DNA from 2 places in the Nonomuraea sp. NPDC050556 genome. Region 1 is predicted to be linked to the other one. Evidence: riboswitches for the same ligand, from Rfam matches in the RefSeq annotation. Region 1 holds a riboswitch; the other holds the start of a gene.
The links. A riboswitch is a leader RNA that binds a small molecule or an ion and turns the genes downstream of it on or off. The one in region 1 is predicted to bind cobalamin.
Positions count from the first base shown of each region.

Region 2: another riboswitch for cobalamin. It lies ahead of ACIBG8_RS35050 (ribonucleoside-diphosphate reductase subunit alpha); the one in region 1 lies ahead of ACIBG8_RS26430 (CbtB-domain containing protein).

Region 1 covers NZ_JBITGU010000002.1:1,763,107-1,778,339, reverse strand. The annotation lists gene ACIBG8_RS26445 (putative cobaltochelatase) at 1-61, opposite strand, end outside; gene ACIBG8_RS26440 (histidine phosphatase family protein) at 58-384, opposite strand; gene ACIBG8_RS26435 (CbtA family protein) at 768-1,502, opposite strand; gene ACIBG8_RS26430 (CbtB-domain containing protein) at 1,507-1,695, opposite strand; adenosylcobalamin (AdoCbl) riboswitch at 1,698-1,842, opposite strand; gene ACIBG8_RS26425 (tetratricopeptide repeat protein) at 2,193-3,050, opposite strand; gene fxsT (FxSxx-COOH system tetratricopeptide repeat protein) at 3,242-5,812, shown strand; gene ACIBG8_RS26415 (aKG-HExxH-type peptide beta-hydroxylase) at 5,804-6,712, opposite strand; gene ACIBG8_RS26410 (hypothetical protein) at 6,905-10,858, opposite strand; gene ACIBG8_RS26405 (DUF6653 family protein) at 10,902-11,381, opposite strand; gene ACIBG8_RS26400 (TetR/AcrR family transcriptional regulator) at 11,378-11,962, opposite strand; gene ACIBG8_RS26395 (response regulator) at 12,000-12,638, opposite strand; gene ACIBG8_RS26390 (sensor histidine kinase) at 12,635-13,825, opposite strand; gene ACIBG8_RS26385 (alpha/beta fold hydrolase) at 13,937-15,233, shown strand, end outside.
Region 2 covers NZ_JBITGU010000003.1:1,289,693-1,304,925, forward strand. The annotation lists gene ACIBG8_RS34995 (N-acetylmuramoyl-L-alanine amidase) at 1-1,174, opposite strand, end outside; gene ACIBG8_RS35000 (TetR/AcrR family transcriptional regulator) at 1,238-1,849, opposite strand; gene ACIBG8_RS35005 (ATP-binding cassette domain-containing protein) at 1,901-2,749, shown strand; gene ACIBG8_RS35010 (ABC transporter permease) at 2,694-3,416, shown strand; gene ACIBG8_RS35015 (hypothetical protein) at 3,487-3,744, shown strand; gene glmS (glutamine--fructose-6-phosphate transaminase (isomerizing)) at 3,753-5,573, shown strand; gene ACIBG8_RS35025 (cytochrome P450) at 5,574-6,755, opposite strand; gene ACIBG8_RS35030 (cytochrome P450) at 6,752-7,933, opposite strand; gene ACIBG8_RS35035 (alpha/beta hydrolase family protein) at 7,966-9,324, opposite strand; gene ACIBG8_RS35040 (ArsR/SmtB family transcription factor) at 9,404-9,958, shown strand; gene ACIBG8_RS35045 (tripartite tricarboxylate transporter substrate-binding protein) at 10,025-10,969, shown strand; cobalamin riboswitch at 10,972-11,187, shown strand; gene ACIBG8_RS35050 (ribonucleoside-diphosphate reductase subunit alpha) at 11,260-13,413, shown strand; gene ACIBG8_RS35055 (ribonucleotide-diphosphate reductase subunit beta) at 13,431-14,408, shown strand; gene ACIBG8_RS35060 (mechanosensitive ion channel family protein) at 14,421-15,233, shown strand, end outside.

The DNA.
Region 1 (15,233 bases):
GGAGGGCGAGTTTCAGATCCTCCATCCCGACGACGGCGCTGAACGGATAGGTGGCTGTCACGATGTGACCTTCCTGTTGACATGGGTGATCCGGCCGCCGCTGACCTCGGTCGTCGACAGGGGGGCCAGATCGAATCTCGCGGCCACCAGTGGGGTCAGCCCGAGGGCTGCTCTGATCGTCCAGACGTCGCAGACCACCAGGGCGTCGGGGGGCGCGGTGGTGAGCCACCCGGCCACGCGGGACGCGTGCGCGGCCAGGCTCTCACCACCGTGCGGCGCCACCTCGGGGTCCGCGAGCCAGGCCGCGAGCTCGTCCGGATCGATCTGTGCGTACGGCAGGCCAACCCAACGACCGAAATCCGGCTCCGCCAGCTCACCCACCACAACCGCCCCCCTGCCGCTCACCTCGCCAGCCCCTGGACCACCCATCACCGCCCAACGGGCGAAGGCCCTCCGAGAGGACATCCCTCCGGAGGACGACCCTTCAGTGGGCGGCCCTCCGGCAGGCGGCCCACCAGCGGGCGGTCCTGCGGCAGGCGGTCCTCCGGTGGGCGGGGTGTCTGGTGTCGGGCCGCTAGAGAGAGGTGGAGGCATGGCTATTGCCGCAGCCGTCTGTCTGGCCGCCTGTTGGGGGGCGCAGAAGATCGGCCCGTCACTCGCCAGGACCAGCGCTCTGGCCAGGCTCGACGGGTCGGCCGCCTCATCCGTGGGGAAGCGGGCCGCACGCATGCCGGGCGTGCTCGCCTGCCGTACGAACAGCACCTCCGTCAGACGGGGACAGTGGCCGGGCGGGCGGCCCGGTCGCTGGCCCAGGCGAACAGGACGCCGAAGGCGGCCCAGAAGACCAGCTGTGTCCCCAGCGATGCCAGCCTGAACTCCCAGAGCAGCGTCGCGGGGAACCCGTCCGGCACCTCGTTCACCGTGGGTAGCAGCACCCAGGCGGCGATCACCGGCACCAGGAACGCGACGCCCGCCGCCACCCCCCTGGCCCACGGACCCGCGGTGACGCGGCGCGCCGTCGCGACGCCGATCGCCGTGGCCGCCAGACCGACCAGGATCATGACCACATACAGGAGGGTCCTGCTGTTGATCGTCTCCGGGTCGCCGACCGCCGGTGGGTTGGCTGGATATTTCAGGAACGGCACAAGAATGACCGCGACGAACGCCGTGCCCGCGGCCGCGAGCCCCAGCTTGCCGTCCGACCTGGGGCCGACCCGGCCGCGCAGCCCGGCGAAGACGAGCGCGAAGATCCCGCCCACCGCCAGCCCGTACAACCCGGTCGCCAGGAACAGCCCGGCCTTCTGCCCCGGCCTGCTGACCGGCGCTTCTTCCTCGTCGTGGCTGTGTTCCGCGGTGCCCGCCGGATGGTGCGCGGCAGCGGCTTCCTCGAGCGCGATCGCGGAGTCCACCCGCGGTTCGCCGAACACGAAGGCGAAGCCGCCCGCGATGAGTCCGGCCAGGAGCCCGACGAGCAGGCCCCTGACCAGCAGGGTACGTATCACGGCCTCAGTGGCAGGGCACGCCGAGCAGGTGACGCCCGTCGTGCATGAGTTCGTGAAGGTAGGTACCTGTCTGGGAGATGGCGCCGTTGTCCATCAGGACCAGGTAGGCCACGAGCAGCAGGAAGGGCACGATGATCAGCCATCGGCCCAGGCGTGGCAGCGGGATGGTGGATGGAGTGGACAGACCACTCATTGGAGCCTCCTCGGGGATGACGCGTCCCAACATGAGGTCACGGCCGCCAAGCGACCTGGCTCCCGGGATCTACGTCCCGGATACAGTGGCGCGTCCGCACCGGCATCTCACCGGATTTCCCTTGGCGATCGTGAAATCTCCCGGAACGTATCCTTTCCTCCCGTTCGCGTCAACCGACACACCGCCGAGCAGCGCCCGAAAAACCCCCTTTTCAAGGCCCTAGACGCTTTTGGGCCGCCCACCCGCGAGGTCCCTCAGCCCTTGAGGTCCTCAACCTCTGAGGTCCCTCAGCCCTTGAGGTCCTCAACCTCTGAGGTCCCTCAGCCCTTGAGGTCCTCAACCCCTGAGGTCCTTCGGCCGCGAAGTCTCGAAGACCTCGTGTCTCGTCCCGGCGTGACGGTGGCCAGCCAGGTGCGCCCGAGGGGCGTCACCCTGGAAAGAGCCCAGCCACGTGCGGCGGGTGGGGGTTCCGTGCTTGCCGTACCCCCAAAAGACCGTCAAAGCGTGCGCAGACGAGCCAGCGCGCGGCGGGCGGTGGCCGTCTCGACCGGGGCCGCGCCGAACGAAAGCACCTCCTGCAGGTCGCCGAACGCCTCCTCCAACCGCCCCGCCAGCGAACGGATCCGCGCCCGCCGCAACCGCGTGCGCGCCCGGTTCGGATCCAGCTCCACCGCTCGCGTGATCTCCGCGTCCGCGTCCGGCAGGTTGCCCAGCCCCGCCAGCGCCAGCGCCCGAGCCGACCGCACGTCCGCCTCCTCTGCGGCCGGGACGCCGAGCCGGAGCGCCCGGTCGAGGTCGGTCAGCGCGTCCCGATGGTCGCCCAGGTCGGCCCGCACCTGCCCGCGCCCGCAAAGGGCGGCCACCGCGTCGCGCCTGATGTGCAGCGCCTGCTCGAACGTGCTCTCCCCGTCGGCGGGCGAGCCACTGAGCCACTGCGCGTAGCCGAGCACGGTCAGCGCCCGCACGTTGCCCGGCGCGCGCTTGACCGCCTGCCGCGACAGGTCGGACGCGTCGCCGAACTGCCCGGCCGCGAGCCGTACCTCCGCGAGGTCGGTGAGGACGTCGGCCGCGCCACTGGCGTCCTCCAGAAAGGTGAAGGCCCGGAGGGCGGCGCGCAGCGCCTCCTCAGCGGCGGCCGGGTCGCCGGCGGCGCGGGCGATGCGGGCGAGCAGGTGCTTGGCGCGGCCGTAGCGGCGCTCCAGGCCAGGGGCGTGGGAACGGTCCGCGATCGAGGTGGCGAGGGTTCGGGCGGCGGCCAGGTCTCCCGCTTCGAGGGCCGCCGTCGCAGCAGCCCAGGCGGCACCGTATTCGTGAGCGGATATGCCAGAGCGCGAGGAGATATCCGCGCCGCTCATCGAGGCCTCCCTCATCCGTGCCGGATAAGTCGAGACTCGCTGATCACCGGCCCCCTCGTCAATCAGCCACCAGCGAGAATATGGTCCGAGCGCTTCGCACCCTACCAAAACGACCCAAGGGTTCGGTGATTTACCGGGACTCTGAACGTTACTATGAACCACGGAAAAGCGACTAGCGCGCCGAGGTGACCGTGAATCAGAACAATGATCCCGGCGTTTCTCCCGTTGAGCCCATCTGGGGGCGGGAGATCCCGTTTCGTAACCCTCATTTCACGGGGCGTGAACGGGAACTCGACCTGCTGCGCGCCAGCCTCGGCGCGACCTCGCAGGCCGTGCTGGGCCACCCGCCGCAGCCGCTCCACGGCATGGGCGGCGTGGGCAAGACGGAGATCGCGGCGGAATACTGCCACAGGCACGCGGCCGACTACGACCTCGTGTGGTGGATCAGGGCCGAGCAGGAGGACACGGTACGCAACGCGCTGATCGCCCTGGGCCGCAGGATGGGGCTGGCCGAGTTCTCCAGCACGGACCGCGACTACTCCTCCCAGGTCGTCATCGACGCGCTCCGCACCGGTCGCAAATACTCCCGGTGGCTGCTGGTCTTCGACAACGTCACCGACCCCGACATGCTCCGCCCCTACATCCCGCGCGGCACGGGCCACGTGATCATCACCTCGCGCATCTCCCAGTGGCGCAGGGAGCTCAACTCCGAGGGCATCGAGGTCGGCGGCTTCGACGCGGCCGAGAGCATCAGCTTCCTTCGCAAGCGCGTGCCGAGCCTGGCGCCGGGCGTCGTCCCCGAGGACGAGGCGATCCTGGCGGCGCAGCGCCTCGGCGAGCTGCTCGGCTTCCTGCCGCTGGCCGCCGAGCACGCGGCCGCCTACCTCATCGAGACGAAGATCCCGGTCGAGGAATACGTCGAGCTGTACAAGCTCAACGCGCACGAGATGCTGGGCGAGCCGGTCGACATCTACTACTCGCAGTCGGTGGCCACGACGTGGAGCGTGTCCAGCGACAAGATCTCGGAAGAGGCCAGGGCGCTGTTCAAGCTGCTGTGCTTCTTCTCGCCCGAGCCGATCTCGGTGGAGCTGATCGTACGGCCGGCGCTGGTGCTCGGCGGGCGGCTGCCCGAGGAGCTGGCCGGGGTGATCGGCGACGACGCGGTGTTCCGCAAGGCGGCGCGGGAGCTGGCCAGGTTCTCGCTGCTGAAGCTGTACGGCATGCGCAACGTCGTCCAGGTGCACCGCGTCGTGCAGGACGTGACGCGCGGGAGGATGAAGCGCGAGGAGCCGGAGCTGGTCGATGAGTACCGCGCGATCGCCCATGAGCTGCTCGCCGCCTCCGACCCGGGATACCCGGACAAGGAGACCACGGACCCGCAGTACGAGATCTCCAAGCAGCACCTGATCCCGTCGGGCTCGTACGAGTCGGCCAACACGCAGTTGCGCGCGCTGATCATCAACCAGGTGCGCCGTATGCACCTGCGCGGCGGCAACCGCGAAGGGCTCAGTCTCGGCGAGTTCGTCCTGGACCACTGGCGGGCCAGGTTCGGGCCCGACGATCTGCAGACACTGATGCTGGCGATGGAGATCACGATCTGCCTGTTCTCGCTCGGCGAGACGGAGCGGGCGGGCGCTCTCAACATCGACACCCGGAACAGACTGGCCGCGACCGTCGGACGCGAGAACGAGGTGTACATCAAGGCGGCGAGCACCTACTCCCGCTGCCTTCGCCACCTGGGCAGATACGCAGACGCGTACGTGGAGGACGTCGAGGTGCTCCCGCTGTCGGAGCGCGTGCTCAGAAGCGAGCACATGCAGACGATCAACATCCTCAACAACATCGCCGTCGACCTGCGCTGCCTGGGCCGCTACGAGGAGGCGCGCCAGTTCGACGCGCGCGCCTTCGAGGAGCGGCGCCGCATGTTCGGCGACACCGCCGACTACGCCCTCATCTCGAAGTTCGCCCTCGCCAGAGACCTGCGCAAGCTCGGCGGGATCGACGAGTCGCTCAAGATGATCCGCGAGGTGTGTCAGGTCTCCGAGCGCAAGCACCAGCCCTGGCACATGGGCCGGTTGCAGTTCGAGACCGACCTGTCCGTCGCGCTCCGCTGGGCCGGTTACTACGAGGAAGCCAGGGAGCTGGGCGAGCGTAATTTCGACCGTCACCTCAAGGTGCTCGGCCCGACGCACCGCCAGACGCTCAACTGCGCGGTCTGCCTCATCAACACCCGCAGGCTCGATCGAGACCTGCTCGGCGCGGCACGGCTCGGCGAGGAGACGGTCGCGCTCTGGGAGAAGGTCGTCGGTGGCACGGCTCACCCCAACACCCAGGCGGCCGCCGTCAACCTGGCGATCGTGCAGCGTCTGCTCGGCAACCCGCTGGGGGCGAGCAGGATGGACCGCGACGCGCTCGACTTCTTCACCGCCCAGTTCGGCGAGGATCATCCCAACACGGCGACGGTGATGACGAACCTGGCCAGTGATCTGGCGGCGCTCGGCAACGTGACCGAGGCGCGTGACCTGGGAGAGAAGGCCGTGGAGATCCTCGAGCGCACCCTAGGCGCCGAGCATGTGCGCACGCTGGCCGCGGCGGGCAACCTGGTGCTCGACCGGCGTGCGGCAGGAGACGAGCAGGAGGCGTCCGAGCTGCACGAGCGCACGCTGGACGCCTACGCGCGATCGCTGCCCAACCACCCTCACATGGTGCTGACCGAGCAGGGTGGCCGCGTCGACGTCGACATCGAGCCCATGTCACAGTGAGCGGCGCAGCTCGGCCGCGAATTCCTGTCCCATGGGGGTGAGTGCGTCCGAGGCGGCGAGCACGTCGACCGCCTGCGCGGTGGGTTCGTGCCAGGTGGCCAGCGCGTCGTCGCAGTTCAGGGCGCGCCAGAGCCGGATCAGACCTGCGTAGGCGTAACAGCCCTGAAGGAGGGCTTCTGCGGGTCTGGGGTCGGCACGCCAGGGCGCTCGCCCTTTCCACGTGCTGCCTGGACTTACGAGGTCGTGGTGGTTGGTGACGGCGCCGAGCAGGACGTGGCGGAACTCGTGGACCAGGCTTTCCGCGCACTCCATCGGGTCGGTGGGCAACGACGTGGCGATGGCGCCGAAGGCCCATCCGGAGGTTCCGCCGCGCATCCGTCCATCCGCTTCGCGGGGGAGCGGGACGAGCACGCGCAGGGTGGCTGCCATCGCGGCGGCGAGGTCACGGTCGTGTGCGCAGACCAGCCGCCAGCCGTCGCGGAGAGCGTGCTCCCAGGCGCCCGGGTCGGGGTCGGGGTCGCGGGTGCCGAAGAGGTCCAGGTGCGGGAGATCGTGGCCGAGTTCGACCTGGAGGACGAGGCCGTCGCATGAAGCGCTCAACAGGGGCCCGGTCGGCTGGGCGACGAGCGTGTGAAGATCGGAGAGCGAAGGGGCGGACCGCAGGGAGCGCATGGCCCACACTCCGACCTGCGGCGCCGACAGGGCGTCGAAGAGGCGGTCGGGGTCCTTCAGCTGGGTTTCTGCGAGGTGCTCGACGGCTGCCGCGAACTCCGTCGCGGGGTGCTTTCTCCGCAGAGTTTCGATCAGGAGAAGGTGGCGCTGGAATTCGGCCGTACGCCAAGGTGTGACAACTTCGGGCCGAATTCGTCCAGCGGCGATTTCCAGCAGGTCAGGCGTCATTCGCGGCGCAATCGCTGGGGCCCCCGGATTGGTCCCATACGCGCGGTGTCATGTCATCCATGTGCCGGATGGTTTCGGTGAGTGATGAGAATGATTCATCATCAAGTTGTGCCAACTGGTCAAGGGTGAGCAGACCCAGCTCTCCCATTTGAACCTCCCCTTTTCCCGGAGATGATACGCCAAAAGGCTTTATTAGCGGAGCATTACCAGCTCCGCCCGCATAGCAATAGCCACCCCACCGTCCTCCGTGACAGCGAGGTGCTCCGCCGGCTCAGGCAGCGCGAACGTGTCCGTCCGCTGCCACGTGCGCAGGTCCCAGAAGGACAACGTGGCATCCAGCGACCCGGTGATCGCGATCGGCCGCTCGCCGATCCGTGCGCACGCCAACGACGTGATCGGCCGTGCGTGCCGTACCGAGCCCTGACCGGACAGCGCGGGATCGCGCAGGTCCCAGCCGCGCAGGACGCCGTCCTTTCCCGCCGTGACCACCACGTGCCTGCCGTGCACCCGAGCGCCCCGCGCCGCGAGCGTCCCGCGGGCGCCGGGCAGGCGCTGCGCCACGGGATGGCCGCTCACCAGGTCGATGATCCAGGTCAGGCCCATCGCGTCGACGGCTATGAGGCAACTGCGGTTGCCCATGACGTAAAGGTCGAGGTCGCTGATGGGGGAAGGGCCGATCTTGTGGGTGGCGATGAGGCGGCCCGTCTCTACTTCGGCGAGTTCGACCACGCCGCTGGATGCGGAGCCGCATACCAGGACGTCGCGCTGGCCCAGGCGTCCGGCCACGACGATCTGCGGGGTCGTGGTCAGTTCGGTCGGCTCCGGCAGGCGGCCCGCGCCCGGTGCCCAGGTCACGATCTGTCCGTCCGTGGCGTACGTGAGTAAACGGTCGCGGCCGGGGAGGCCGGTGGCGCGGGCGCCTGGCGGGACCTCGTGGCTGCTGGTCGGCTCGCCGGTCCGCGGGTCGTAGAGGTGCATGGCGCCGTCCGCCACCGCGGCGACCGCCCCGGTGCAGACCGCCAGGCTGGTGATCGGCGTACGGCGGGCAGGTGCGGAGGCCGCGGCGCCCACCTCGTTCCACAGCCTGACCCGCCCGTCCCGCCCCGCGCTGACGATCACCGGCTCGCCCTCGATGACCACGTGCGCGAGCGCGGTCACCGGACCGGTGTGCGCGGCGACCGTGCCGAGCGAGGGGCAGGTCAGCATCCCCGCGGTGTCCCCGGCAGCGCCCGCGCTCAGCGCGCTGTATCTGGTGTGGGTGGACGCGGTGACCTCGGCCAGGTCGGTGAGGAGGTCCCAGCTCCAGAGCCGCCCGCGCTCGGCCAGCAGGGTGACGGCGCTCGCCCCCGACGGCGCGGCGGCGAGGAAACGTTCCTGGTTCCTGTGCAGCTTCCCGAGCGAGGTCCCGCCGCGCAGCGGCCAGAGCGTGGCGGTGCCCGCGTGGTCGACAGTGACGGCGACCGGTCCGTTGACCGTGGAGCAGCAGGCGGAGTTGACCTCGCCGAGCCCCTCGGCCAGGAGCAGCGCCTGCCCGTCTGCGGTCCAGCGCACGCAGCGGCCGTCCGCGCCGGTGCTGACCAGATAGGCGCCGTGCGCGGCGAGCGCATTGACCCGCCCGGCATGTCCGGTTTCCCATGAGGCGAGTTGCCGCCCTGAGTCGGGGTCCCATAGGCGGATCGAGCCGTCGGCGTGCCCGGTGGCGAGCGCCCGGCCCTCTGGCCAGTCGCTCAGCGCGGTGACCTCGCGGCCGAGCCCGAACGGCGAGCCGGTACGCATGCCGGTACGCAGGTCCCACATGCGGACCGGCCCCTCGTCGCTGCTGATCGCCAGCACCGGCCGGTCGCCCAGGCTCAGCGTCGCCAGCGCGTGCTGGGCGCCGCCGACCGGGATCGTCATGCGCAGCGCCGCGTTCACCGTGACCCCGGTCGCCCAGGCGGGTGACCAGGCGGCGTCCCGCATCAGCTCCCTGGCCAGGCGGTGCTCGCCGAACCTGGCGGCGTCGACGGCCAGGACCTGGCGCCGCTCGTCCGGCGTGGCCTCCGCGTGCCTGGCGGCCGAGGCGCGGTAGACGTGCGCGCCGATCGGCGCCTCGGGCAGGGAGGCGAGGTAGGCCAGCGTCGCGGCGGGGTCGGCGTGCACGAGGAAGCCGGGCAGGGCGAGCAGCTCCGCCGTACGGCCCGCGTCGCCCGCGTGGTGCAGGGCGTGCCGCAGGACGTAGGCGGGCGCGTCCTCCCAGCGCTCGGGCAGCAGGCGGTCGAGGATGTCGCCGGACCGCAGGTGGTCGGCCAGGCTCTGGTGGAAGAGCCGGTACAGCACGGTCGTGCCGTCCTCCTCGAAGCTTTCCCGCAGGTACGGCTTGGCCTCGGCCAGTACGGCACGCACCTCGGCAGCCGTCATCGGCTCCCCGAACAGCGGCGCGAGCGCGCGCACGATCTCGACGGGCATCCCGTCGCCGCGGGCGTGGGACAGCGCGGTGAGCACGGCGGCCAGTTTGGGGCGCCCGGCCAGCTCCAGGCGCATCACCTCGGGCAGCGTGCGCGGCGCTGCCAGGCCGAGCTCCCTGGCCAGGCCAGGGTCGGTGACGGGCTCCGGCCTGGCGGCGAAGAGCTGAGTGGACATCCCGGCCATCAGGAACTCGCCCCACCGCTCGCCCGCGACCGGCTCGGCCGACAGCGTCTCGGCGACCGCGCCGGCGAAGGCGGTCCGTACGGCTGCGTACGCCGACGAGGTGTAGGGGTCGGTCAGCTCCAGGACCGCCTCGACGTACGTCCTGACGTCCTCGCGCACCTGCCCCCGGTCCTCGCCGTCCAGGTCGACCAGCCCTCCGGCCGCCTCAGCAGTACGGCGGAGCTGGTCGAACGGCGGCTCGGGCCGCAGTCCGACGAGCAGCCTGCACGCGCCTGACTCGACGAGCGCGTGCAGGTCGGCGGCAAGCTCGGCCCCGTCCACCGCCTCGTCGAGCGCGTCGATCAGCAGCGTCGGCGTCTCGCGCAGCGCCGCGCGGAAGGACTCGCGGGTCCACCCCTCCTCCTGCGGTTCGAGGCCGAGCTGCGCCGCGAGCACCGCGAAGATCTCGCCCGAGCTGCGTTGCCTGGCGTGCGCCACGGCGAGCAGGTCGTTCTTGCCCGGCCGGTGCGCCGCCCTGGTCCAGATCGACTGGGTTCTGGCCCGCAGTCCGGGGTGCGCGGCGCAGGCCAACATGCCGAGCAGCGCCGACTTGCCGGTGCCGCGGCTGCCGACGACCACGCGCAGGTCGCCCGGGGCGATGCCGTCCAGCCAGGGGGACAGCGCGGCGAGCTCGGCGTCGCGGCCGGTGAAGCAGCCCGCCTGCCAGGACCGCTGCTGCCGCACCACGTACTGCCGGGGGTCCAGCGCGGCGATCTCGGCGAGGAAACCGCCCAGCGCCGGGTCGGCGATCTGCTCGACGGCCGCCGCCTTGGCCGGGTCGTAGTCGGGGTTGGCGAAGAACGCCGGCACGTCGGCCGCCGTCCTGAACTCCACGAGGCTCGACATCATCTGCTGCGGGTCGAGGTCGAGCTCGCGGACCAGCTTCTCCATCTGGTCGTGGATGTCGGCGTGCAGCGTGACCAGCGAGACGAACTCGCTGGCCGCCGGGATGTTGCGCAGCCCCCTGCCCATCTCGGACAGCACCCGCGTCGCCGCCTGGGTGAAGAGCCCCTCGAAGGCGGGCAGGTCGGGCGCGCAGGCGGCGAAGACCGTGGCGCGGGCGGGCGACGGCAGGAGGAGCTGGTGCGGCGAGCGGGTCGATGCCCCGGCGTTGCACACGTCGACGAAGAACAGCGTGCGCGGGCCGTCGGGGCGGTTCTCCACTTCCTTGACCCAGTCGACCACCCGGGTCTGGCGGGCGGTGACGCCGTCCCGGCCGACCACGTGCAGGTCGCCCGCCGTACTCATCTCGCCGTGGCCGATCACCGCGACGACGAGCACGTCGTCAGGCCCGCACGCCTCGATCTCGGCGTAGACGGCGTCGCCCAGCTCGGCCGCCGTGGCCGGCGCGGGCATGGCGCAGCTGAAGCCGAAGCCGCGCAAAGCGTCGGCGAACTCAGCGGCCAGGCCGTCGGCGAACTTCAGCGGGTCCAGGCCCGCCGCGCCGGCGGCGCTCAGGCAGAGCGCGCGCCTGGTCACTGCTGCTGGTGGTGGGGGGACACATGCCCTTATATCCCCGGGGTTACTTGCCGATCAAACCGTGGTGTTCATACAGGTTGACGAGCCGGTCGATGCGCCACAGCTGGCCGACCGTGATCAGGGTCGCGCCGAACACGACCGGCCACGCCTGCAGCACGATCAGACCCCAGATGACCAGGGCGAACCCGGCCAGCCCCAGCGCGGTCAGGAAGCGCAGCACGTTCTTGTGGTCGGCGGAGACCAGTGACCGGTCGTTCAGCCAGAGCTTCTCGCCGTAGATGCCCTTGGCCGTCCAGCTCGTCGGCCCGACCGGCGGGAAGACGTGCGGGTTGACCGCCAGCCACACCACAACCAGGGCGATCGGCGCCAGCGACCACCAGCCGATCCAGGTCCTGCTCCAGACGGCGAGCATCATCAGCGGGATCGCGGCGAACCTGGTCCAGACGCTCCAGGGGTTCGCGTGGCGGCGCCAGGCCTCGTCGGTCATCCCGGCCGCCTGGGCGTACTTCTTCAGGATGCTCATGCGACCATGCCTCTCGCGAGCGTGCCGATCGTGGCCTCGAGGACCTGTTCGTAGGCTTCGCCGTACCGCTCGGCGGTCATGACGACGAGGCTGACCGCGCCCAGCGCCGCCACCAGCATCTCCGGGGCGAAGTCCTTGGCGATGAGGCCGTCGCGCTGGCCGTCGCGGAAGTAGTCGACCAGCTCGGACGGCACGCGCCCTGCCTCGTGCGCGCCCACCCGCCGGGTGACCGCGGCCATCTCCTCCGGGTGGGTGTGCAGGCGGCGGTAGAAGGGGTCGGTGGTGAGGATCTCGGCCACCGTACGCATCAGCTCGGTCAGCGCCTCGACGCTGGGCCTGGCCTTGAGCGCGCCGGACATCCGGTCGGCGATCAGGGGCGCACGGCGGAGCATGACCTCCTTGTAGAGGCTCTCCTTGGAGTCGAAGAACGCGTAGAAGCTGCCCTTGGCGATGCCGGCGGGCGTGGTCAGCTCTTCTAACGCGGTCTTCTTGAGTCCCTGGGTGGCGAACAACCGCTCGGCGGCGTCGAGCAACGCGCCGGTGATGCGGTCCTTCTCCGCAGGGGTGAAGGCAACGGCCATTTCCGCTCCTAGGTCTATGACCAATCTGGTCACTGGGTCATAGTACCCCAGGGCGGACGAGTCCGGACTCGTAGGCCAGGACGACGGCCTGGACGCGGTCGCGCAGTCCCAGCTTGGCCAGGACGCGGCTGACGTGGGTCTTCACCGTGCCCTCCGACAGGTAGAGGCGACCGGCGATCTCCGCGTTCGACAGGCCCCTGGCGATCAGGCCGAGCACCTCGCGCTCCCGCTCCGTCAGCACGTCCAGGTCGCTCGCCAGCGCGGGCGTCGTGCCGAGGTAGCGTTCCAGCAGCCGCCTGGTGACGCTCGGCGCCACGATCGCGTCGCCGCGCGCCACCATGCGGATCGCCGACAGGAGGTCGGCCGCGAGCGTGTCCTTCAGCAGGAACCCGCTCGCTCCGGCGCGCAGCGCGGCGTAGACGTACTCGTCCAGGTCGAACGTGGTCAGCATCAGCACCTTCGGGCCGTCGATCAGCCCGGCAGCCTCGACGCCGTCCATCGTGGGCATCCGCACGTCCATCAGCACCACGTCGGGGTTCGTCCGGCCGGCGAGGGCCACGGCCTCGGCGCCGTCGCCCGCCTCGCCGACCACCTCCATGTCGGGCGCGTTCTCCAGGATCATCCTGAACCCGGTCCTGACCAGCGCCTGATCGTCGACGACGAGGACGCGGATCACAGCGGCAGCGTGGCCCGCACCACGAACCCGCCGTCGCCGCCCGGACCCGTGCTGAGCGTGCCGCCGAGCAGCTCCACCCGTTCCCGCATGCCACGCAACCCGTTCCCCGAGCCGTCGTCCTGCTCGCCCCCGCGGCCGTCGTCGTTGACCTCCACGCGGAGGTCGCGCGGCCCGTAGACCAGCAGGACGCGAGCGGTGGCCGAGGAGCCCGCGTGTTTCATGGTGTTCGTCAGCGCCTCCTGCGCGATCCGGTAGGCGGTCAGGTCCACGGCCGGGCGCAGCGGGACGGGCGTCCCTGAGACGTCGAGCCGCGCGCTGCCCATCCGCTCCAGCAGCTGCGGCAGCTGCGCGAGGCCCGGCAGCGGGTCGTCGGACAGGGCTCTGCGCATCTCCGCCAGCGACTCCCTTCCCGTCGTGACGATCGCCTCCAGGGCGCCGCGCGTGTCGGCGGGGCGGTTGTCCAGCGCGGCAGCGCCGCCCTGGGCCTGGACGACCATGACGGACAGCCCGTGCGCCACCACGTCGTGCAGCTCCCTGCTGATCCTGGCCCGCTCGGCCGCGACGGCGAGCATGGCCCGCTGGTCGGCGTCGCGCTCCAGGTCCGCGGCGCGCGCGTGCAGCTCGCCCAGGTACGCGTGGCGGTTGCGCGCGCTCGACCCCATCGCCCACGACGCCGTGAGCACCGACACGATGACGAGCAGGTCGCCTGCCAGCTTCGAGCCCGCCGTCCGCTGGACGAGCGTGATCTCCGGCGGTTCCACGGGCAGCCGGAGGTCGGGCTCGACCCTGAAGACGTTGGCGATGCCGCCCGCCCACGGCGTGGTCAGCAGGCCGTGCAGGCTCCACAGGGTGACAGGAAGGAGCAGGGCGACCAGGAAGGCCACCGAGACCTTACGCCGATGGCGGCTGGCGACCGTGTAGAGGAGTACCGCCGCAGCCAGATCGATGATCATCATGGGTACGGACAACGCCAGGTGCGCCGCTGCCGACAGCGCGGCGAGGGCCAGCATCGGCACGGGACGCCACTGGCGCAACGCCACGGCGCACACCGCGATCGCCGTCGCGCCCCACCAGACGGCCAGCTCGGCCACCGAGTCGGTGCGCTTCTGCAGGCTGAGCACCGGGTCGTTGAGCAACACGCAGGCCACCAGCAGCGCGAGCCCCAGCCCGGCGTCCCGCAGTTTCATGAGCCTCAGGCTAGGCGTCGCACCATAAGCTCCGGATCTATCTCAAGACGTATATGTCATGCGACTCCAGACAGACGCCCGTGGAGATCGCCACGGCCGACGCTGTGAGCCATGAACTCCTTCCTGACCCTGGCGACGCTCGCCACCCTGACCGTCGCCCCGCAGAACGGGATCCACTGGACGCAGTGCGGGCGCCTGGAGTGCGCCACCATCCAGGTGCCGCTCGACTACGCCCGGCCGTACGGCAAGAAGATCACCATCGCGGTGACCAGGCTCAAGGCCACCAGGCCCAGGCAGCGCCTGGGCGCCATCGCGCTCAACCCCGGCGGTCCTGGCGGCAGCGGCTACCTCTACCCGCTCGACTACGCCAAGGTCAACCCGGCGCTGAACGAGCGCTACGACCTCATCGGGTTCGACCCGCGCGGCGTCGGCCACAGCACCAAGGTCGACTGCCCGGAGCTTCCAGGCACCAGGCTTCGCCCGGTGACCGAGGAGGCGGCCAGGAAGATCTACGACCACCAGGTGAAGGAGAACCGCACCTGCTCCGCGTACAAGCCCGAGTTCCTCAAGCAGCTCACCACCACGAACATCGCCGCCGACCTGGACCGGATCAGGGCGGCGCTGGGCGAGCGCAGGATGAACTTCCTCGGCGTCTCCTGGGGCAGCTGGCTGGGCGTGGTCTACCGGACGAACTTCCCGGCGACGGTCGGGCGGATGTGGCTGGACAGCATCGCCATCCCGCGCTTCAGCATCGCCGCCTTCGCCGAGGGGCGTGCCAAGGCCACAGCGGCGAACTTCCGCCGGTTCGCCGCGTGGGTGGCCGAGCGGCCCTACGGGCTGGGCGCGACGGGCGAGGAGGTCGTCTCGACGCTGGAACAGCTGCAGGAGGAGCTCGACCGCGCGCCGCGCACCTACTCAGGCCTGCGGGTCACGGTCGACGGGAGCATCGTCGCCATGCTCGCCTCGCAGGTCTCCCCGGACTGGAAGCTGGCCGCCCAAGGGTTGAAGGAACTACATGAGGGGGCCGATCCCGCGGCGCTCAGGAAGATCTACGGCGGCGCGCCGGACACGGGCGGCGGTGAGGGGATGTACAACGCGACGATGGGGCACGCGACGCTGTGCAACGAGGACGTGCGGCCGTTGGGCTTCACGGCGGAGTGGTCCGCCTGGCAGCGACGGATTACGAAATATCCGGTCACGGGGTCGTTCGGGAAGTTCGGGGCCGCGTGTGCTGGATGGGACCTGCCCAGGGAGGCGGTCACCGTCCGCGACACGGGGACGCCGCTGATGCTGTCCGGCCACCGCTACGAGGTCGACGCCCCCTACACCTGGGCCAGGCAGATGCGCGCCCTCGTCGGCGGCACCCTCATGACGGTGAACGACGACGTCCACGGGTCGGTGCTGCTGG
Region 2 (15,233 bases), on a different contig from region 1:
GCGCGCCCATCAGGTCGAACATGTGCGCCCAGTCCCAGTACGGCCCCGGGTCCTCGTGCATGCCGGGCACCGTCTTGGCGTTGGTGCCCGGCACGTTGTCGTGGCCGATGACGTGCGCCCGGTCGAGCGGCACCGCGTACTTGTCGGCCAGGTAACGCACCAGCTTCGCCGACGAGCGGTACATCGCCTCGGTGTACCAGGTGCCGCCCTTGGCCAGGAACCCCTCGTGCTCGATCCCGACGGAACGGCTGTTCACATCCCAGTTGCCCGCGTGCCAGGCGATGTCCTTGGTCCGCACGTGCTGGGCGACATGTCCGTCGCGGGAGCGGATGGTGTAGTGCCAGCTCACATAGCGGGGATCGGCGACCATGGTCGGGACGCCCCGGTAGGAGCCCTCGGTGTCGTGGATGACGATGTAGTCGATGCGCCGCCCGTCCATGGTCCTGTCGTGGTTGCCGTAGTCACCCTTGCCGAACTGCTTGTACGCCGCGGGCATCCACTCGCATCCCAGCGAGACCGGGCACTCCGCAGGAGAGGGCGCGGCGCGCCGCATCGGCACCGCGACGGGCGAGGGGCTCAGCCGTACCGTCGTGCCGTCGTCGACCTGCCGCGCGGCGCCCGTACGCAGGAGCGAGTAGACCTCGTCGGCGAAAGCCCCGTAGCGGTTGACGGCGCCGTACCAGGCCGCAGGGTCGGAGTCGGCGTGGAGCTGGTAGCTGGCGAGCAGCGCGGCTCCGCCGCGGATGTTGGCCGCCGCGTCCCTGCGCAGCACCTCGGGCGGCAGCCCGGTGAGCCGGGCCGCCGCCTGCACCGTCGCCTCTCCTGTAGCTGACCCACCGGACGGCGGCAGGACGGCGGCGGGGAGGCTCGCCTGGCGCAGCGGGCGAGCCTCGTCGCCGCGCGCGTCGTCCATCCCCGCCTCGCCGAGGCCGAGGCCGAGGCCGGGTGCCGCGTACTCCGTGTCCACCAGGTGCATCGGCCCGAACCCGCCGGACACGCTCGGCTGCCCGCCGTTGGCGTCCCACCGCGAGGACAGGTAGGAGACGCCGAGCAGCACGCTCTCCGGCACGCCGTACTCGCGTGCCGCTGCCCTGAAGTCGTCCTGCCGCCCGTGTGGCTGGGCCGGTGAGACGAGGACGGAGGTGGCGAGGACGACGGCGACCCAGAGCGGCATGGCAACTCCTACGGAACGGCGGCATTTGACTACATAGAGTAATCATGCCCCGTTACGCATGGGTCACTCGGGTCGGATGATGCGGAAGAGGTCCGCCAGATCCGCGTCGAACTCGGCGTCGAGGTCGCGCGGCCCGTCGAGGTAGGGCGCCAGGCGCTGGTGCGCGGGCAGGTCGGCGCCGCGCCGCGCGCGGGCGCTGGCCGCGCTGGCGGAGAACCGGCCGCTGACCTCCGAGGTGGCCCAGCCCATGATGAACGTCGTGGCCAGCCGTTCCATCCTGGGCACCTGGTCGTCGGGCACCCCGCAGTCGAGCAGCGCCTGGTAGACGGCGTCGCTGACGCGCACGGCGTCCGGGGTCACCGACGGGCGGGAGAACATCAGCGGGAAGACCGCCGGGTGGCGCAGCGCCACCTGCCTGAAGCCGTGCGCCATCGCGCCCAGCCGCTCCCTGCCGTCCAGCTCCGGGTCCACCGGCGGCATGTCGCCGAGCAACCTGCCGACCAGGCCGTCGAGCAGCTCGTCCTTGTTGCGGAAGTAGCCGTAGAGGGCCATCGGGGTCACGCCGACCCGGTCGGCGACCGCGCGCATCGACAGCGCGTCGAGCCCGCGCTCGTCGGCGATGGCGAGCGCCGCGTCGAGGATTTCCGGCCGGCGTTCGGTCTTGAGTTTCCGCACGATCGCAGTCTACAGTGTAGAGCAGTCTACACCGTAGACTGAGGAGGCAACATGCTGAGAGCGACAGGACTGGTCAAGCGATACGGCCAGGTCAAGGCCCTCGACGGGTTCTCCCTCGAGGTCGCGCCCGGCGAGATCGCCGGGCTGGTCGGCCACAACGGGGCAGGTAAGACGACGTTCTTCGAGATCGCCTCCGGCCTGGTGAAGCCGGACGCGGGGGAGATCGTCCTCGGGGCCGCGCCCGGAGTGGCCCCGCAACAACTCGCGCTCTACCCGAGCGTCACCGTCCGCGAGACGCTGCGGCTCTTCGGCGGCCTCGCCGGGCTGCGCGGGCAGGCGCTGAGAAGGAAGATCGAGCAGGTGGCCGAGGAGCTGCACCTGACCGGCGTGCTCGACCGGCGGGTGGGCGTGCTCTCCGGCGGCCAGCAGCGCCGCACCCAGGCGGCCACCGCGCTGCTGCCCGAGCCGCGGCTGCTGCTGCTCGACGAGCCGACCGTCGGCGCCGACCCGGAGACGCGGGCGGCGCTGCTGGCCGCCGTCCGCGCGAGGGCCGCGGACGGCGCCGCCGTCGTCTACTCCACCCATTACCTGCCCGAGCTCGCCGAGCTCGAGGCCACCCTCGCCGTCGCCAGGAACGGCCGGGTGATCGCCCGCGGCACCAGCGCCGAGCTGCTCAGCGGTCTGCCGTCCGAGGTGCGGCTCCGCCTGGACGACGAGGAGCTGTCCGTCACCACCACCGACCCCACCGGGGCGCTGGCCGCGCTGCTGCGCGACCTCGACCGGCCGGTGCGGGAGATCGACATCCGCCAGCCGTCGCTCGACGACCTGTACAGGGAGCTGTCCCATGATGCACCGAGTCGCGGTCCTGACCAGGCACAACCTGCTGTTGCGCCTGCGTGATCCGAGCCACCTGGTCAGCTACCTCGTCATGCCGATGGTGCTGATGCTGGTGTTCAAGCCGATGTTCGGCGAGGCCGTCCAGCCGGTGACCGGCCTGCTGGTGATGTTCTCCGTGTTGTCGATGGCCGACGTGGCCACCGCGACGCTCACCGAGCGCGTCTGGCACACCTGGGACCGGGTGCGCGCCACCCGGGCGAGCGTGCTGGAGCTGGTCGTGGCCAAGGCGGTGCCGGTCTTCTGCATCCTGCTCGCCCAGCAGGCGCTGCTGCTGGTCTACGGGGTCGTCGCGGTCGGGCTGCGCACGCAGGGGTCGGCGTGGCCGCTCGTCCTGGCCGTGTGCACGTGGTGCTTCGCCCTGCTCGGCCTCGGCACGGCCATCGCCGCCGTGGTGCGCAGCCACGGCGAGCTCAGCACGATCAGCAACGTCGGCGCGCTGGCGGTCAGCGCGCTGGGCGGCGCGCTGGTGCCGGTGGCGATGATGCCGGACTGGGCCCAGGCGATCGCGCCGATCTCGCCCGGCTACTGGGCCACGACCGCCTTGCGCGCCGCCGTACGCGGGGAGGCCGACTGGCGGGCCGCGGCCATCCTCACCGGCCTCGGTCTGGTGTCCGGAACGTTCGCCTGCTGGAGGCTGAAAAGGGGTTGGGGGCGCTCCAGCGTCCTCTAGGAGTAAATTCCTGCCCGATATCGGGCAGGATATTGGCCTTGGCGGCCAGGCATAAGTAGTGTCCTGCGATGTGTACGAAGACCTCATCGCGCACCTCACCCGGACGAGTCCGCTCGGACCGGGCGAGGCGGCGCGCGTGGTGGCCGACGTGCTCTCGTACTTCTCCGAGCCCGTCGAGGAGTTCGTACGGCGGCGCCACGTCGAGCTGAAGGCCCGCGGCCTCACCAACGACGAGATCTTTCCCAGGATCGCGGGGGAGCTACCCCTGCGCCGGGTCTCGGCACCGGAGCTGACGCTGCGCCAGCTCCGCAGAATCGTCTACGGATAGGAGCGGCTATGTGCGGAATCGTCGCCTACGTCGGCCCCAAGGACGCGGCGCCCATCCTGCTGGAGGGGCTGCAGCGCCTGGAGTACCGGGGCTATGACTCGGCCGGTGTCGTGGTCTCCAACAAGGGCCTGAAGATGCGCAAGGTCAAGGGCCGCGTGGCCGACCTGGCGAAAGCCGTACCGGCCAGGTTCGCAGGAAAGGTCGGGATCGGTCACACGCGGTGGGCCACCCACGGCGTGCCCAGCGACGAGAACGCGCACCCGCATCTGTCCACCGACGAGCGCATCGCCGTCGTCCACAACGGCATCATCGAGAACGCGGCAGAGCTGCGCGCCAAGCTGGAGGCCGACGGCGTCGTCTTCCTGTCGGAGACCGACACCGAGGTGCTCGCGCACCTCATCGCGGCCACCGTCCAGGAGACCGACTCCCTGGAGGAGGCCGTACGGCTGGCGCTCAAGCGCATCGTCGGCACCTACGGCATCGCCGTCCTCGACGCCCAGCGCCCCGGCGAGGTCGTCGTCGCGCGCAACGGCTCGCCGATCGTGCTCGGCCTCGGCGAGAAGGAGATGTTCGCCGCCTCCGACGTCTCCGCCCTGGTCCGCTACACCCGCCAGGTCGTGCACCTGGAGGACGGCGAGCTGGCCGTGCTCAAGGCCGACGGCTTCCACACCTTCTCCAGCGACGCCCGCGAGACGGCCAAGGAGCCGCTGACCGTCGACTGGGACGCCGGGCACTACGACACCGGCGGCTACGAGCACTACCTGCTCAAGGAGATCTCCGAGCAGCCGGAGACGATCGCCCGCACGATGAGCGGCCGCCTCGACGAGCGGTTCAACATCGCCCACCTCGGCGGACTCAACATGGACGCCCGCGAGACCCGCTCCTTCCGCCGCGTGAAGATCATCGGCTGCGGCTCCGCCTACTACTCGGGGCAGATCGGCGCGCAGCTCATCGAGGAGCTGGCCCGCATCCCCGCCGACGCAGAGCCCGCCTCCGAGTTCCGCTACCGCAATCCGGTGGTCGACCCCGACACCCTGTACGTCGCGATCAGCCAGTCGGGCGAGACCTACGACACGCTGGCCGCCGTGCAGGAGCTCAAGCGCAAGGGCGGCCGGGTCATCGGCATCGTCAACGCGGTCGGCAGCGCCATCGCCCGCGAGGTCGACGGCGGCATCTACCTGCACGCGGGACCCGAGGTGTCGGTCGCCTCGACCAAGGCGTTCACCTCCACCTCGATCGCCTTCGCGCTGCTCGCGCTGCACTTCGGCCGCGTGCACGACCTGTCGCCCGCCGACGGCCGCCGCATCGTGGCCGGGTTGCGCAAGCTGCCCGCGCAGGTCGAGGAGATCATCAAGAACGGCGAGCAGATCGCCGCGCTGGCCAGGAAGTATGCCGACCACCCGAGCATGATGTTCGTCGGGCGGGTCCGCGGCTACCCGGTGGCGCGCGAGGGCGCGCAGAAGCTCAAGGAGATCTCCTACGTGCACGCGGAGGCCTACCCGGCCAGCGAGCTCAAGCACGGGCCGCTCGCGCTGATCGGCCCCGACATGCCGACGGTCGCGATCGTGCCGGACGACGAACTGCTGGACAAGAACCTCACCACGCTGGGCGAGATCAGGGCGCGCGGCGGGCGGGTCCTCATGGTCGGCCACCGCGAGCCGGACACCAAGCTGGCCGACGACGTGATCGTGATCCCGAAGAACGAGATCGAGCTCGACCCGATCCTGCTGACGATCCCGCTGCAGCTGCTGGCCTACCACGCCGCGGTCGCGCTGGACCGCGACGTGGACAAGCCGCGCAACCTCGCCAAGAGCGTGACGGTGGAGTAGCTAGCTCTTGCTGACCGGCAGATGGTCGGGGCGGTGGACGAGGCTGCCCTCCGTCCACCGCACCTGACCAGCCGGTACGGCCAGCCGCAGCTTGGGCAGGTCGGCGATGAGCACCCCGAACGTCTCCTGCAGCTCCATCCTGGCCAGGTTCGCCCCCAGGCAGAAGTGGGGCCCGCGGCCGAACGTCAGCCCCGGCGCCGCGTCCCTTCCGAGGCGCATCTCCAGGGGGTCGGGGAAGACCGCCGGGTCGTAGTTGGCGCCGATGCCGGACGGCATCACACCCTCGCCCTTGGCGATGACCTGGCCGGAGGGCAGCTCCACGTCCTCCTTGGCGACCCTGATGACCCCGGCGTCGCCCGGCGTGTCCAGCCTGAGCAGCTCCTCGACGGCGGCCTCGATCGTCTCGGGGGTCAGGTCCGCGTACGCGCCGGTGTTGAGGAGGCGGAACATCGACTTCGACAGCACCGACCCGGTCGTCTCGTGCCCGGCCAGGAACATGCCGAGGGTGAGCCTGGTCAGCTCGTGCTCGCTGAGCCGGTCCTCGGCGTCGCGGGCGTTGATCATCGAGGCGAGCAGCCCGTCGCCGGGACTGTCGCGGTGCTCGGCGATGAGCTCGCCCGCGTAGGCGTAGAACTCGGCGGCGGCCGTGACCTTCTCCTCGACCGGCACGGCGGTGGACGAGACCATCGCCGTCGACCAGGCGCGCACCCGCTCGGTGTCGATCCCGTCCACGCCCATGACGTCGCAGATCACCTGCACGGGCAGCGGGAAGGCGAAGTCGGCGACGAAGTCGAACTCGTCGGGCAGCCCGTCGAGCAGCTCGCGCACGATCTCCCGCACCCTCGGCCGCCAGACGGCGACCTGGCGCGGGGTGAACGTGCCGGACAGCAACCTGCGCAGCCGCGAGTGCTCGGGCGGGTCCATGCTGAGGATGCCACCGGGGGAGTCGGTGAGGTTGTAACCGTCGAACATCCTCGGCGCGCCCTCGTAGTGCAGGTTGCGGGTGAAGCGCGGGTCGGAGAAGACCACGGCGGAGTCCTGGTAGTTGACCGCCAGCGCCACCACGTCGCCACTGGGCAGCTCCACCTGACCGGCCGGGCAGCTCGCCCGCCGCCGCTCGTAGATCTCGTCGGGCGCCGCGCCCGGGTGCGCGGGAAAGGGGAACTTGTCGAGCGCGGTCATGGGACCTCCTTGAGAACCGGCACCTCAACAGGCCGGATGATGATGGACCCCTCGGTCCAGGCCAGCTTCTCCCCGGGTACGGCCAGCGCCAGCCCGGGTAGCCGCTCGACGAGCACGCCCAGGATCTCCTGCAGCTCCATACGCGCCAGGTTCGCCCCGAGGCAGTAGTGCGCCCCGCGCCCGAACGCGAGGTGAGCCGCCTCCCGGCCGGGCCGCACCTCCTGCGGCTCGGCGAAGACCGACGGGTCGAAGTTGCCTCCGGCGAACGAGGCGATCACGCCCTCGCCCTTGCGCACCACGCCCGAGGGCAGCTCGACGTCCTCGGTGGCCACCCTGAGCAGCGGGCTGTCGCCCGGCTGCTCCACCCGCAGCAGCTCCTCGACCGTCCCGGCGATCAGCTCGGGTCGCGCGACCAGCTCCTCGTACCCGGAACGCGGGTCGAGCAGCCTGACGATCGAGCGCGACAGCACGGAGCCGGTGGTCTCGTGCCCGGCGAGGAACAGGCCGAGCGTGTTGCGCACCAGGTCCTCCTCGCTCAGCCGGTCCTCGCCGTCGCGCGCGCCGATCATCGTGGCGAGCAGCCCGTCGCCCGGGTCGTCGCGGTGCGCGGCGATCAGCTCGGCGATGTAGGCGTAGAACTCCATGGCCGCCGCGAGTTTCTCCTCCTCCGACAGCCGCGAGGTCGACATCATCGCGTCCGACCAGCCGCGCACCTTCGCGGTGTCGATGTCCGGCACGCCCATGACGCCGCAGATGATCTGCACGGGCAGCGGGAAGGCGAGGTCGTGCGCGAAGTCGAACTCGGCGGGCAGGGAGTCGATCAGCGCCGTGGCCATCGCGCGCAGCCGGGGCCGCCACGCGTTGACCTGGCGCGGGGTGAAGACGCCCGACAGCAGCCTGCGCATCCTGGTGTGGTCGGGCGGGTCCATGCTGATCAGGGAGCCGGGGGCGTCGCCGATGGTGAACCCGGCGAACATCCTCGGCGACCCCGGCCTGCTCAGGTCGCGGCTGAAGCGGGGGTCGCTCAGCACGACGGCGGCGTCGTCGTAGGTGGTGGTCAGGTAGGCCGTGTCTCCGCTGGGGAGCCGGACCAGGCCGAGGCGGTCGCGCGCACGCCGTAAGGCGTACTCCTGCGCGGGAGCGCCCCGGGGTCCAGGCGGGAACGGATAATGATCCATAAGAAGGACGCTAGCCGCAGAACGGGACAGCGTCACGGGAGGAGCAGCCCCCAATACAGCGCCCACGGCGCGAACAGCGCCCCGGCGGTGATCAGGAGGCTGAGCCGTACCCGCTCGGAACCCTGCGACCTGCGCCAGCCGCGCACGGTCAGCGCGGTGGCGACCACGACGGCCACCGCCAGCGCCTGCAGCGCCAGCCAGACGAGCGGGCGGCTGCCCAGCATGGGCCCCGGGGTGGCGAGCTTGCCGCCGGTCATGACCAGGAACATCACGTAGCCCATCGAGCCGAGCACGGCCACCAGACCACCGGCGGACACGACCCGGGCCGTACGGACCACCGTGGCGGACCGCCCGCGCACCCGCCTGGCCAGCGCCCACACCGGGTAGCCGAGGAAGCCCACGAGGAACACCAGCAGCGCGGCCACCTGCACGACCGGCCCCTCCCACCAGGACGGCGGCGGCACGGGGATGCTGAAAGACGGCTGCGTCGGCAAAGCGGCGGGCGCGTCCCGCATCGGCAGCTTGCCCGCCGCGACGTCCTTCACCCACGTGCCCACCGTGTCGGCGTAGCCGGGCGCCAGCTCGGGCAGCCGCGTGACGCCACCGTCCGGGCTCTGGTGCGCGGCGTGGTCGGCGCCGGCGAAGTAACGCAGCGAGTAGTGGCCGTGCGTCAGCGCCCTGGCGAAGATCGGCGGGCTCTCCTGCGGCGGCGTGAGCAGGTCCTTGGTGCCCCAGATGGCCAGCACCGGCTGCTTGACCTGCCGTAGCACGCCTTCCGCGTCGTGGTACGGCTCGCCGAACAGGCCGCCGGCCGAGACCTGCCGATACAGCGTCGGCTCGGCCCGGTCGACGAGCGGCCCGGCGACGCCCGCCTTGCGCAGCCCGGCGGCCACGGCCCAGGTTTGCTGGCGCAGCGGGGCCAGGCCGTTCGCGCCGACCACGACGACGAACTTGATGTCGGCCGAGCGCGTGGCGGCGAGGGGGGCCACCCAGCCGCCCTCGCTGAGCCCCCAGATGCCGACCTTGGCAGGGTCGACGCCCTTCTGCCCGCGCAGGGCGCCGATCGCGCCGATCGCGTCGTCGGCGAGCGTGCTGTAGGAGCGCTCGAAGATCGAGTAGCCCTCGGAGCGCTTGTCGTAGACCAGGACGGACAGCCCGCGCCTGGCGAACTCCACCGCCTCGCCCATGAGCTTGGTGCGCGGCGAGCCGCTGCCGGCGCCGTGCACCAGCACCAGGCCTGGGGTGGGGGAGGTGGCCCCGGCTGGGGCCACGACGGTGCCGTGCATGGCGAGCCCTCCGCTGCCGGAGAAGCTCACCTCCGTCGTGGTCACCCCGGCGGGCGCCGGGGTCGGGGTGAGCAGGGTCGTGAGTAAGAGCAGAACGAGTCTCATATCGCCGAAGCTACTCTGCAGAGACCTCTCGGCAAAGGGATGTCTGCAGATATCGTTCTGCAGGACTAGGCTGCTCCTCATGAAGGATGAGCGACCCTGGCTGCTCGACGACCCGGAGCGGCTGAAGGCCCTGGCCCACCCGATGCGGCGGCAGATGCTGCACCACCTCAACGTGCACGGCCCGGCCACCTCCACCACGCTCGGCGACCTGCTCGGCGCCAAGACCGGCACCACCAGCTACCACCTGCGCCAGCTGGAGAAGTACGGGTTCATCGAGGAGATCGCCGAGCGCTCGACCGGCAGGGAGCGCTGGTGGCGCAGGGTCGAGACGGGCGACATCAGGCTGCCCACGCCCGACCAGGTCGCCGACGAGGACCTGCCGGTGCTGAGCGAGTTCTACCGGCAGAGCGTGGAGGAGGACCGCGACCTGCTGGCCAGGATGCCCGCCGCCTTCGCCGCCGACGCCGCGTGGGCCAGGCACTCGCGCGGACTCGGCCGCATGACCAGCGCGGAGCTGGACGCCTTCTTCGAGGAGTACATGGAGCTGCTGAAGAAGTACAGCCGCCGCGTGGAGGACGCGGGGGACGGGTCGCGGCCGATGCTCATCCGACTGTTCGCCCTTCCCGGAGATTAAGGGGTAACTCGCCGTGATCTGGTAATAACCCATGGTATTGGGGATCATCGGGGGGAGGGTGGCGTTATGCACCGTCGGCAGTTCTTCGCGCTCGGGCTGGGCGCCGCGGCCGCCTGCCTGGCCGGTTGCTCCGCAGGAACCCCGTCGGCCGACGTTCTCGGCCGGGTCTCGGTGATCTCGGGCGGCGAGCCCTGGGTGCCCGTCGCCCGGGCCCTGACCAGGACTCTCCGTACGGCCGGCTACCTCGCGCAGGGGCGCGCCGCGACGACGATCACCGTCACCGGGCTGACCGCGCTGGCCACCGTGCAGCGCAACGAGGGCGCCTCCGTGCTCGACACCACCACCCCGCTGGCCAGGCTCGTCGGCGAGCCCGAGGTCGTCGTCGTGCCGGTCAACTCGCGCCACGCCGACTTCGACGCCTTCGCCGCACACCTCACCGCGGAGCCGTCCCGCACCATGCTGGCCGGGCGGCCGGAGGGCGAGGCGGACCACCTGCTGTTCGGCCTGATCGCCAAGGGGCTCGGCGCGGACACCAGGCTCGTCGACTATGCCGGGTACCCGAGCACGGCCGAGGCGGCTGCGGCGCTGCTCGCCGGGCGGGCGGCCGTGGCTGCGGGGCCGCTGTGCGAGTGGCGTTCCCGCATCGACAGGGGGAAGGTCAGGGCGCTCGCGGTCTCGTCGGCCGAGCGGGTCGAGGGACTCGACGTGCCGACCTTGCTGGAGAGCGGGGTGCGGGTCGACTTCGCCGACTGGTGCGCGGTGCTCGGGCCCGGCGGCATGCGGGAGGACGCGCGGGCCGCCGCGATCGCCATGTGCGACCGCGTCGCGGAGTCCGAGCGGTGGCAGGACGCCTGCCGTACCGGAGGATGGAGGCCGTTGCCGCTGAGCGGGGACGCCTTCGCGCAGTGGCTCGGCTCCGAGGTGGAACGGACCCACGAGGTCCTGTTCGATCTTGGGCTCCTCGACACGCCGGGCACAAGTTGTGGGGATAGTTGCGGCGGCGGCCACTAGATGTAGGATCTCGTCTCGCTGGTTCGGCTTCCCCTCAACCGGGGAGCCGGAGCAAAAGGGAACTCCGTGAGAGTCGGAGACTGCCCCGCAGCGGTGAGTGGGAACGACCGCCGTCACGAAGCACTGGAAGCACCTTTCTGGGAAGCGACGGCCAGTAGGCGCCTCGTCATGAGGCGTGCCCGCGAGTCCGAAGACCTGCCAGCGGATGTCTTTGTCCATGGACCTCGAGGGAGGGTCTGGGGCGTGCCGCCGCATGCCTTTCCCCGGGGTCGCTCGCGAGGAGAGAGCGCGTGACGCAGATCGTTGAGTTCGACCGCAGGCTGGCCATCGAGGAGGCAGCCGCCCGGGTGATCGCCGACCCGGCCAACTCGCGGGTGGCAGCGGGGCTGCTCGCCGAGGAGATCGCCGACGAGGCGGCCACGCACGGCGTGACCTCGTTCTCGTCCTCCATCGCCGCCACGCACGCCGCGGGACTCATCCAGGACTCGCTGGCCGACTTTGTCCAGAAAAATCGGGATGAGCTGGACGCGCTGATCGACCCGTCCGGGGACGACCGGTTCGAGTACTTCGGGCTGCGCACCGTCTACGACCGCTACCTGCTGCGCCACCCGGTCAGCCGCGCCGTCCTCGAACGCCCCCAGCACTTCATGCTGCGGGTCGCCTGCGGGTTGTCCTCGACGGTCGGGGAGGCCGCCGAGCTCTACGCGCTCATGTCGACCCTGTCGTACCTGCCGTCGTCGCCGACGCTGTTCAACTCCGGCGCCCGCCGCCCGCAGCTCTCGTCGTGCTTCCTGCTCGACTCGCCGCGCGACGACCTCGACGGCATCTACCAGCGCTACGCCCAGGTGGCGCGGCTGTCCAAGTACGCCGGAGGCATCGGGATCGCCTGGACGCGGGTCCGCTCGCGCGGCTCGCTCATCCGCGGCACCAACGGGCACTCCAACGGCATCGTGCCGTGGCTGCGCACCCTCGACTCCTCCGTCGCCGCCGTCAACCAGGGCGGTCGGCGCAAGGGCGCGGCCTGCGTCTACCTGGAGACGTGGCACGCCGACATCGAGGAGTTCCTGGAGCTGCGCGACAACACCGGCGAGGAGGCCCGGCGCACGCACAACCTGAACCTGGCCAACTGGGTGCCCGACGAGTTCATGCGCAGGGTCGAGGCCGACGGCGTGTGGTCGCTGTTCGACCCCAAGGAGGTCCCTTCCCTCACCGACCTGTACGGCTCCGCCTTCGACGAGGCCTACAAGGCTTATGAGGACGCGGGCCTCTACGTCCGCCAGCTCCCCGCGCGGGTGCTCTACGGGCGGATGATGCGCACGCTCGCCCAGACCGGCAACGGCTGGATGACCTTCAAGGACGCCGCCAACCGCACCTCCAACCAGACCGCGCGGCCCGAGAACGTCATCCACCTGTCGAACCTGTGCACCGAGATCCTCGAGGTGACCAGCGACGGCGAGACCGCGGTCTGCAACCTCGGCTCCATCAACCTGGCCACCCACGTGCGCGGCGGGGCCGTGGACTTCGAGCGGCTGCGCGCCACCGTGCGCACCGCCGTCCGCTTCCTGGACAGGACCATCGACCTCGGTTTCTACCCGACCCCCGAGGCGCAGGCGGCGAACCTGCGCTGGCGGCCGATCGGCCTCGGCGTCATGGGCCTGGCCGACGTGTTCTTCGCGCTGCGGCTGCCGTTCGACTCGCCGCAGGCGCTGGAGCTGTCCACGCGGATCGCCGAGGAGATCGCGCTGGCCGCCTACGACACCTCGGCCGACCTGGCCGTCGAGCGTGGCCGTCACCCGTCGTACGGCGAGACCAGGGCGTCGGACGGCGTCCTGCACCCCGACCACTACGACGTCGCCGTGCCCGCCGAGCTCAGGGAGAAGATCGCCAGGACCGGGCTGCGCAACTCGCTGATGATCGCCATCGCGCCCACCGCGACGATCGCCTCCATCGCCGGGTGCTACGAGTGCATCGAGCCGCAGGTGTCGAACGTCTTCAAGCGCGAGACGCTGTCGGGCGAGTTCTTGCAGGTCAACCGGTATCTGGTGGCCGATCTACAGGCGCGCGGGCTGTGGACGCAGGAGATGCGCGACGCCATCAAGCGGGCCGACGGCTCGGTGCAGGACATCCCCGGCGTCCCCGCCGACCTCAAGGTGCTGTACCGGACCGCGTGGGAGCTGCCGCAGAAGGCGCTCATCGACCTGGCGGCAGCGCGCCAGCCGTACATCGACCAGTCGCAGTCGCTGAACCTCTTCATGGCCACGCCGACGATCGGCAAGCTGTCGTCGATGTACGCCTACGCGTGGAAGCAGGGCCTGAAGACGACCTACTACCTGCGCTCCCGCCCAGCGACGCGGATCGCCCAGACCACCGTGCAGGCCCTCCCGGTCGAAGAGGCCGTCGCCTGCTCCCTTGAGAACCCCGAGATCTGCGAGGCCTGCCAGTAATGCTTCTTGACCCTGGGATGGACCTGACCCTCCGGCCGATGCGCTACCCCGAGTTCTACGAGCGCTACCGGGCCGCCATCCGCAACACCTGGACGGTCGAGGAGGTGGACCTGCACAACGACCTGGCCGACCTGGCGCGGATGACGCCGCAGGAGCGGCACCTGATCAACCGGCTCGTCGCCTTCTTCGCCACCGGCGACTCGATCGTCGCCAACAACCTGGTGCTCAACCTCTACCAGCACGTCAACGCCCCGGAAGCGCGCCTCTACCTGTCGAGGCAGCTCTTCGAGGAGGCCGTGCACGTGCAGTTCTACCTGACGCTGCTCGACACCTACCTGCCCGACCCCGACGAGCGGGTCAAGGCGTTCGCCGCGATCGAGCACATCCCGTCGATCCGCGACAAGGCGGAGTTCTGCTTCCGCTGGATCGACTCGCTGGGCGGGCTCAGGAGCCTGGAGAGCCAGGACGACCGGCGGGCGTTCCTGCTCAACCTCATCTGCTTCGCCGCCTGCATCGAGGGCCTGTTCTTCTACGGCGCGTTCGCCTACGTGTACTGGTTCAGGAGCCGTGGCCTGCTCAGCGGCCTGGCCACCGGGACCAACTGGGTGTTCCGCGACGAGTCCATGCACATGGAGTTCGCCTTCAGCGTCGTGGACACCGTACGCGCCGAGGAGCCCTCGCTCTGGGACGACAAGCTCGTCGAGCAGGTCACCCGGATGATCGAGGAGGCCGTCGCCGCCGAGCTCGCCTTCGCCCGCGACCTGTGCGGGGACGGCATGGGCGGCATGTCCGCCGACCAGATGCGCGAGTACCTCGAATACGTCGCCGACCAGCGGCTCGGCCGCCTTGGCATCCCCAAGAGGTACGGCACGGCTAACCCGTTCGGCTTCATGGAGCTCCAGGACGTGCAGGAGCTGGCCAACTTCTTCGAACGGCGTGTCTCCGCGTACCAGGTGGCAGTTGAGGGCAATGTGTCGTTCGACGAGGCATTCTGAGAGATTGGTGCCATGAGTTTGTCGACGAATTGGCTCATCCTGGTCGGCTCCGTCGTCGGAGCGATCGTCGCGGTCGAGCTGATCCGTCGCATCCTCATCAGGGCGACCCGCAAATGGCCGGTGGCCGGACACTTCCTCCGGCGCTGCGTCTGGCCGGGGTTCGCGGTGGCAGTGCTGGTCACCCTCAACACCGTCTACTTCCCCGCCATGTTCGGCTACGGACCCGAGGAGCGCGCGGTCGGCGACACCGTCGACCGCGTCCTCGGCCTGCTGACCATCGTCGCCGTCACCTGGCTGGTCATCCAGGCCTCCTACGCGGTGACCGACGTGGTCCTCGACCGGCTGGAGCTGATCGACGGCGAGCGCGACGGGCGGGCGCGGCGCTACAGGACGCAGATCACCCTGGTCCGCCGGGTCGCGGCCGCCGTCATCATCGTCGTGGCGCTCGGCGCGGTGCTGTTCTCCTTCCCCGCCGTCCGCGCGCTCGGCACCGGCCTGCTCGCCTCGGCAGGTATCGCCGGGGCCATCGTCGGCATCGCCGCCCAGTCGACGATCGGCAACATGCTGGCCGGGCTGCAGCTCGCCTTCAGCGACGCGTTGCGCCTGGACGACGTGGTGGTCGTCAACAACGAGTGGGGCAGGATCGAGGAGCTCACGCTCACCTACGTCGTGGTGCGCTCCTGGGACGAGCGGCGGCTGGTCTTCCCCGTCTCCTACTTCACCCAGAACCCGTTCGAGAACTGGACGCGGCACGGCAGCCGCGTCATCGGCCACGTCTACCTGCGGGTCGACTGGTCCGTGCCGGTCGACGCGCTCAGGTCCGAG